2 regions of the Streptomyces sp. NPDC096079 genome follow, and region 1 is predicted to be linked to the other one. Evidence: riboswitches for the same ligand, from Rfam matches in the RefSeq annotation. Region 1 holds a riboswitch; the other holds the start of a gene.
What was found. Region 1 has a riboswitch for cobalamin ahead of ABTY59_RS00110 (ribonucleoside-diphosphate reductase subunit alpha). Riboswitches for the same ligand answer to the same signal wherever they lie in the genome.
Positions count from the first base shown of each region.

Region 1 (4,188 bases):
ATGGGGCGGAGCGTGAGCTCGAAGCCCGGGTCCAGGAGGTTCTTCTTCTCGGTGGAGCTCATTACTGGCAGGCCTCGCAGGACTCGGGGTTCTCAAGGGAGCAGGCGATCGCGTCGGTGTCGGGGGCCGCCTGCTGGACGGGGATCGGGGCGGCGGCCTGGGCGGCGCGGGCGATCCGGGTCGCCGGGCGGGAGCGCAGGTAGTACGTCGTCTTCAGCCCCTGCTTCCAGGCGTACGCGTACATCGACGACAGCTTGCCGATCGTCGGCGTCTCCATGAACAGGTTCAGGGACTGCGACTGGTCCAGGAAGGGGGTGCGGGCGGCGGCCATGTCGATGAGGCCGCGCTGCGGGATCTCCCAGGCCGTGCGGTACAGCTCGCGCACCTCGGCCGGGACCCAGGTGAAGCCGGCCACCGAGCCGTTGGAGTCGCGCAGCGCCTCGCGGGTCTGCGCGTCCCACACGCCGAGCTTCTTCAGCTCGTCGACGAGGTACGAGTTGACCTGGAGGAACTCGCCGGACAGCGTCTCGCGCTTGAACAGGTTGGAGACCTGCGGCTCGATGCACTCGTACACACCGGCGATGGAGGCGATCGTCGCCGTCGGGGCGATGGCGAGGAGGAGGCTGTTGCGCATGCCGGTCGCGGCGATGCGGGCGCGCAGCGCGGCCCAGCGCTCCGGCCAGTTCAGCTCCACGTCGTAGTGGTCGGGGTGCAGGACGCCCCGGGCGGTGCGGGTCTCCTCCCAGGCGGGGAGCGGGCCGCTGCGCTCGGCGAGGTCGGCGGACGCCTCGTACGCGGCGAGCATGATCCGCTCGGCGATCCGGGTGGACAGGGCGCGCGCCTCGGCCGAGTCGAACGGCAGCTTCAGCTGGAAGAAGACGTCCTGGAGGCCCATCGCGCCCAGCCCCACCGGGCGCCACTTGCCGTTGGAGCGGCCCGCCTGCTCGGTCGGGTAGAAGTTGATGTCGACGACCCGGTCGAGGAAGGTGACGGCCGTGCGGACGGTCTCGTCCAGGCGCTCCCAGTCGATGTCCCCAGCGGTCACGAAGGCACCCAGGTTGACCGAGCCGAGGTTGCACACCGCGGTCTCGTCGTCGTTGGTGACCTCGATGATCTCGGTGCACAGGTTCGAGGAGTGCACCACGCGGCCGGGCAGGGCGGTCTGGTTCGCGGTCCGGTTGGAGGCGTCCTTGAACGTCATCCAGCCGTTGCCGGTCTGCGCGAGGGTCCGCATCATGCGGCCGTACAGATCGCGGGCCGGCATCGTCTTGCGGGCCAGGCCCGCGTCCTCGGCCTTGCGGTAGGCGGCGTCGAACTCCTCGCCGTACAGGTCGACGAGCTCGGGCACGTCCGCCGGGGAGAACAGCGACCACTCGGCGTCGGCGTTGACCCGGCGCATGAACTCGTCCGGGATCCAGTGCGCCAGGTTCAGGTTGTGCGTGCGGCGCTGGTCCTCGCCCGTGTTGTCGCGGAGCTCCAGGAACTCCTCGATGTCCGCGTGCCAGGTCTCCAGGTAGACCGCGGCGGCGCCCTTGCGGCGGCCGCCCTGGTTCACGGCGGCGACGGAGGCGTCGAGGGTCTTCAGGAACGGCACGATGCCGTTGGAGTGCCCGTTGGTGCCGCGGATCAGCGAACCGCGGGCGCGGATGCGGGAGTACGAGAGGCCGATGCCGCCCGCGTGCTTCGAGAGGCGCGCGACCTGGTGGTAGCGGCCGTAGATGGAGTCCAGCTCGTCCTGCGGGGAGTCCAGCAGGTAGCAGGACGACATCTGCGGGTGGCGGGTGCCGGAGTTGAAGAGCGTGGGGGAGGACGGGAGGTAGTCCAGACGGCTCATCAGGCCGTACAGGGCGGCCACCTCGTCCAGGGCGCGGACGCTGTCGTCCTCGGCGAGGCCGCAGGCGACGCGCAGCATGAAGTGCTGCGGGGTCTCGATCACCTTGCGGGTGATCGGGTGGCGCAGCAGGTAGCGCGAGTAGAGGGTGCGCAGACCGAAGTAGCCGAAGCGGTCGTCGCCGGCCGCGTCGATCGTCGCGTCGAGCCGGGCCGCGTGCAGCGTGACGAACTCGGCGGTGCGGTCGGCGATGAGGCCCTCGCGGTGACCGACGGCCACCGAGGCCGAGAAGGACACGGCACCCTGGCCGGCGGCCTCGTCGGCGATGGTGAGGGTGAGGAGCCGGGCGGCGAGCCGGGAGTACGCGGGGTCCTCGGAGATCAGGCCGGCGGCGGCCTCGGTGGCCAGCTCGCGCAGCTCCGCCTCGTCCGACGTGGCGCTGCGGCCGCGGAGCGCGGCGGCGGCGACCTTGCCGGGGTCGGTGTCCGGGAGGTCGGCGGTGAGATCGGTCAGGGTCCGCAGGAGTACGGTCCCGGGGCCGTCGTTCTCGATCGCTGCGGCCGGATCGGCGGGCGCGATGGTCACGTGGGGGCTCTCCCTCGCTCGGCTCGGGGCCAGGGCGGGGGAGGCGGGCAGGCGGGCACCCGTACGCGCGGGCGCGCCGCGTCCACCGGCCCACTCCGCGAGGCCCGGACGTCTGTGGCACCCGGAACGGACGGACCGGGTGGGCTGCCGGCAGGTCCTCGGACTCACTCCGTACGAATCCGCACGTAGCACACCGTTGCGGGACAGTTCCGGATTCGCGCCGGATTCCCCTGCGTCGACAGCGAGGACGAGCATACATGTGGGGGGCGCCCCTTCGAGCACCCCCCACATGTTGTGTCGGTCCCGGAGTTACAGTGCGAGGGCGTACGTCCGCAGAGCGTGCTCGGGGATCGGGTTCCAGTCCCGCTCGGGCGTGCGGACGAAGCCCATCCGCTCGTAGATCCGGTGCGCGGAGACCATCTTCGCGTCCGTGGAGAGCACCAGCCGGGCGCAGTCGGGCAGGGCCCGCGCCCGGTCCACGCAGGCGCGGACGAGCGCCTCTCCGACGCCCCTGCCGCGGGCTTCCGGGGCGACCACGAGCATCCGGAACTCGGCCTCGCCGGGGACGGCGATGTCGGCCCAGGGGGTGCCGCCGGCGGCGAAGGTCACCCCGCCGATGATGCCGTCGTCGGCGTCGGCGGCGACGAGCACCTCGGCCTCGCGCGCCCGCCGGGCCGTGTCGCGGAGCACGTCCAGGTAGAAGTCGTCCTCGCCGTGCAGCAGCAGCCCGTCATTCAGATAGGTGAACCCGGTGAGGTCACCGAGCTCCTCGTACTCCTCGGGCCGTACCGCCCTGATCGTGAAGTCCATGCGTCTCAGTCTGCCGCGCGCGCACGCCGGAGGGGCCCGGGATTTCCCGGGCCCCTCCGGTGACGCGTCCGTGGGTCAGTGCGTCGAGGTGCCGACCTTCGGGAGCTCGGTGCGGACACCGGCGTCGCCCGCGTCCGCCGTGTAGTCCTCGGGGGAGGTCTCGTCGACGCCCTCGGGAGCCTTCACGGCCTTGAGGACGAAGGTCAGGACGACCGTGACGACGACGTTGAGCACGAAGGCGGTGAGGCCGATGTAGCCGATCTCCCCGATGCCCGGGATCTCGGCGGAGGAGCCGCCGAAGTGCTTCTGGGTCGGGCTGGCGACGCCGTACGCGGCGGCCGTGCCGTAGACCATGCCGACGGCCCAGCCGGCGAGCAGCGCCCAGCGGTGGAACCAGCGGGTGAAGAGACCGCCGACGAGCGCCGGGAAGGTCTGCAGGATCCAGATGCCGCCGAGCAGCTGGAAGTTGATCGCGACCGTCTTGTCCATGGTGAGGACGAAGACGAGCGCGCCGACCTTCACCAGGAGCGAGACCAGCTTGGAGACCTTCGTCTCCTGGGCCGGGGTCGCGTCCTTCTTGATGAAGTCCTTGTAGATGTTGCGGGTGAAGAGGTTGGCGGCGGCGATCGACATGATCGCGGCCGGGACGAGCGCGCCGATGCCGATCGCGGCGAACGCGACGCCCGCGAACCAGTCGGGGAACATGGTCTCGAAGAGCTGCGGGATGGCGAGCTGGCCGTTCGTGACCTTGATGCCGGCGGCGATCGCCATGAAGCCGAGCAGCGCGAGCAGGCCCAGCATCAGCGAGTACAGCGGCAGGATCGTGGTGTTGCGGCGGATGACCTCGCGGCTCCGGGACGACAGGGTCGCCGTGATGGAGTGCGGGTACATGAAGAGCGCGAGCGCCGAGCCGAGCGCGAGCGTCGCGTACGTCCACTGGCCGGCCTCGCCGGGGACGAGCG
Region 1 covers NZ_JBEOST010000001.1:20,709-24,896, reverse strand. The annotation lists gene ABTY59_RS00115 (ribonucleotide-diphosphate reductase subunit beta) at 1-62, opposite strand, end outside; gene ABTY59_RS00110 (ribonucleoside-diphosphate reductase subunit alpha) at 62-2,416, opposite strand; cobalamin riboswitch at 2,549-2,684, opposite strand; gene ABTY59_RS00105 (GNAT family N-acetyltransferase) at 2,726-3,226, opposite strand; gene mctP (monocarboxylate uptake permease MctP) at 3,302-4,188, opposite strand, start outside.

Region 2 (4,188 bases), on a different contig from region 1:
GGCCGCGTCGGGGCCGCAGGCGGCGGACAGGCCGGCGTTCTTGCCGGGCAGCCACTCCAGGTTGCCGTGCTTGCCCAGGTGGACCATGGCGTCGGCGCCGAAGCCGCCGTCCTCGGCGCGTGCGGCGATCCAGCGGTAGGCGGCCAGGTAGTGGTGGGACGGCGGGAGATCGGGGTCGTGGTAGATCGCGATCGGGTTCTCGCCGAAGCCGCGCGGCGGCTGGATGAGGACCAGCAGGTTCCCGCGCCGCAGGGCGGCGAGGACGATGTCGCCCTCCGGGTTGCGGGACCGGTCGAGGAACATCTCGCCGGGCGCCGGGCCCCAGTGCTCCTCGACCTGCTCGCGGAGCTCGGCGGGCAGCGTCGCGTACCAGCGCTTGTAGTCGGCGGCCGGGATGCGGACCGGGTTCTTCGCGAGCTGCTCCTCGGTCAGCCAGTCCTGGTCGTGGCCGCCGGCCTCGATGAGGGCGTAGATCAGCTCGTCGCCGTCTCCGGAGACGACACCGGGGAGGTCGTCGGCGGGCCCGAAGTCGTACCCCTCCGCCATGAGCCGGCGCAGCAGCGAGACGGCGGAGGCGGGGGTGTCGAGACCGACCGCGTTGCCGATGCGGGAGTGCTTCGTCGGGTACGCGGAGAGGACGAGCGCCAGCCGCTTCTCGGCGTTCGGGATGTGGCGGAGCCGGGCGTGCCGGACGGCGATCCCGGCGACGCGGGCCGCGCGCTCGGCGTCGGCGACGTACGCGGGCAGACCGTCGGCGTCGATCTCCTTGAAGGAGAACGGGACGGTGATGAGGCGGCCGTCGAACTCCGGCACGGCGACCTGGCTCGCGGCGTCCAGCGGGGACAGGCCCTCGTCGTTCTCCTCCCACGCGGACCGGGAGCCGGTCAGGCACAGGGCCTGGAGGATCGGCACGTCGAGCGCGGCGAGCGCACCCGCGTCCCAGGCCTCCTCGTCGCCGCCGGCCTGCGCCTCGGCCGGCTTGGTGCCGCCCGCCGCGAGGACGGTGGTGACGATCGCGTCGGCCGTGCGCAGCGTCTCGACGAGCTCCGCCTCGGGCGCCCGCAGGGACGCCACGTACAGCGGGAGGGCCCGCGCGCCCGCGTCCTCGACCGCCCGGCACAGGGCGTCGACGAAGGCGGTGTTCCCGCTCATGTGGTGGGCGCGGTAGTACAGCACGGCGACGGTCGGGCCGTCGGTGTCCTTCGCGGTCCGCTCCAGCGGGCCCCAGGTGGGCGCGGCGGCCGGGGCCTCGAAGCCGTGGCCGGTGAGCAGGACCGTGTCGGAGAGGAAGCGGGCCAGCTGCTCCAGGTTGGCCGGGCCGCCGTGCGCCAGATAGGCGTGCGCCTCGGTGGCGACGCCGACCGGGACGGTGGAGGCCTCCATCAGCTGGGCGTCGGGGGCCTGTTCGCCGCTGAGCACGACGACCGGCTTCCCGGCGGCCAGGATCGTGTCCAGGCCCTCCTGCCAGGAGCGGACGCCGCCGAGGAGCCGGACGACGACCAGGTCGACGCCGTCGAGCAGGGCCGGGAGGTCGGCGAGGGGGAGCCGGGAGGGATTGGCGAAGCGGTACTCCACCGGCCCTCCGGCCGCGCGGGCGCTGAGCAGGTCGGTGTCGGAGTGCGACAGCAGCAGGAGCATGGCGAGCTCAGGCCTTCCTCGGGGTTGTCCGCGCCCCGGGTGGTCAGATGGACGACGGGAGTTCCTGACTCACCCGCGGGTGCGGGCTCACAGTGGCGGGACCGCGCCGGATTCTCACCGGGCTTCCTCCCCGGGGTCCTGGGACCCCATGCCGATCTGCATCCTAGATCGTGACGTCGGCGGGCCCCAGGGAGCGGCGGGGTCGACCGGATCACACCCGGTGGCCGGGCGGTTCCCCGTGGGTATGCTCGCCGCCATGCCGCCCACCCCGCCCCCGACGCCCGCACCGGGCGACGTTCGCGTACGGGACCGTGGCGACGCCTGCCCCGGGGCGCTGCGCCTGCACCCCGCCGACGACGGACGCCTGGCCCGACTGCGCCTGCCCGCAGGACGCCTGACGCCCCCTCAGGCCGAGGTCCTCGCCCGAGCGGCCGAGACGCTCGGCGACGGGCGCATCAGCATCACCTCGCGCGGCAACGCCGAGCTGCGCGGCCTCTCCGAGGACTGCGGGGCGGACCTCGCGTCCCTGCTGGCCGGGGCGGGCCTGCTGCCCTCCCCCACCCACGAGCGCGTCCGCAACATCGTGGCCTCGCCCGGGGCGGGACTCGACGGACTCGGGCACGCCGACGTGCAGTTGTGGGCCCGCGACCTGGACGCGGCCCTGTGCGCCGAGCCGCGGGCGGCGTCCCTTTCGGGACGGTTCCTGTTCGTCCTGGACGACGGGCGCGGGGACGTCGCCGGGCTCGGCGGCGATGTGAGCTTGATCGCAGGACGGAACGGATCCGTCCGGCTGCTCCTCGGCTCCCGGGCCTTCCTCCTCGCCGCAGCCGACGCCGTCAGGGCCGCCCTCGCCGCCGCCCTCGCGTTCCTGAACGCGAGCGAGGCCGCCGGGACCGGGGCCTGGCGCCCGCACGAGCTGCCCGAGACGCACGTGCCCGACTGGGCCGGGGCGCTCGCGGAGGCCGGCATCACGGCGGAGCCCGTACCCGTACCCGCGCTCGCCGTGTCCCCGCCGCCCGCGCCGGGGCCGCTCGGCGACCGCGCCCTGCACGTCCTCGCCCCGCTCGGCCGGCTCACCGCCGCCCAGCTGCGGGCCCTGACCGACGGAGCCGGCGAACTCCGGCTCACCCCGTGGCGCGGGGTGGTCGCGGTGACGGCCCCCGGGGCGCTCCCGGCCCTGGAGGCCCACGGCCTGATCACCCGCGCCGACGCGCCCGGCGCCCGGGTCACCGCCTGCACCGGACGCCCCGGCTGCGCCAAGTCCCTCGCGGACGTCCGGGCGGACGCCCTCGCCGCGCCCCCGGGCCCGCTGCCCGTGCACTTCTCCGGCTGCGCGCGCCGCTGCGGCCACCCGCGCGGCACCTGGGTCGACGTCCTCGCCACCGGCGACGACAGCTACCTGGTGGACGGCGTCCCCACCTCCCGTACCGCCCTGCCCGAAGCAGTGACCAAGGCCCGCACGACGAGATGAGCGAGAGCACCAGGATGTTCGACTACGAGAAGGACGGGACGGAGATCTACCGCCGGTCCTTTGCCACGATCCGCGCCGAGGCGGACCTCGCGGACCTGCCCGCCGACGTCGCCCAGGTGGCGGTCCGGATGATCCACGCCTGCGGCATGACCGACCTCGTGCAGGACATCGCGTACTCCCCCCGGGTCGTCGCGAACGCCCGCGCCGCCCTCCAGGCCGGCGCGCCCATCCTCTGCGACGCCCAGATGGTCGCCAGCGGCGTCACCCGCAAGCGGCTGCCCGCCGACAACGAGGTCCTCTGCGCCCTGTCCGACCCGGCCGTCCCCGGTCTCGCCGCCGAACTCGGCACCACCCGCTCCGCCGCCGCCCTCGAACTGTGGCGCGACCGCCTCGAAGGGTCCGTCGTCGCCATCGGCAACGCGCCGACCGCCCTCTTCCACCTCCTGGAGATGATCGCGAAGGGCGCCGGGAAGCCGGCCGCCGTCCTCGGCATCCCCGTCGGCTTCATCGGCGCCGCCGAGTCCAAGGACGCCCTGGCCGAGAACACCCTCGGCCTCGACTACCTGGTCGTGCGGGGCCGGCGCGGCGGCAGCGCGATGACGGCCGCCGCGCTCAACGCCCTCGCCCACGAAGCGGAGATCCAGGCATGACGACCGTGACCGGAAAGCTGTACGGGGTCGGCCTCGGCCCCGGCGACCCGAACCTGATGACCGTCGCCGCCGTCAGGGCCATCGCCTCGGCCGACGTCATCGCCTACCACTCGGCCCGCCACGGCCGGTCCATAGCCCGCTCCATCGCCGCCGAGCACATCCGCGAGAACCACGTCGAGGAGCGGCTGATGTACCCGCTCACGGTGGAGACCACGGACCACCCGGGCGGCTACCGGGGCGCGCTGAACGACTTCTACGAGGAGGCCTCGGCCCGCCTCGCCGCCCACCTCGACGCCGGCCGCACCGTCGCCGTGCTCGCCGAGGGCGACCCGCTCTTCTACGGCTCGTACCAGCACATGCACAAGCGGCTCGCCGACCGCTACGACACCACCGTCATCCCCGGCGTGACCTCGGTCAGCGCCGCCGCCG
Region 2 covers NZ_JBEOST010000003.1:356,453-360,640, reverse strand. The annotation lists gene cobN (cobaltochelatase subunit CobN) at 1-1,638, opposite strand, end outside; cobalamin riboswitch at 1,677-1,804, opposite strand; gene ABTY59_RS09070 (ferredoxin-like domain-containing protein) at 1,883-3,109, shown strand; gene ABTY59_RS09065 (precorrin-8X methylmutase) at 3,106-3,759, shown strand; gene ABTY59_RS09060 (precorrin-2 C(20)-methyltransferase) at 3,756-4,188, shown strand, end outside.
Region 2: linked by a shared signal. The riboswitch ahead of cobN (cobaltochelatase subunit CobN) and the one ahead of ABTY59_RS00110 (ribonucleoside-diphosphate reductase subunit alpha) in region 1 are both predicted to bind cobalamin.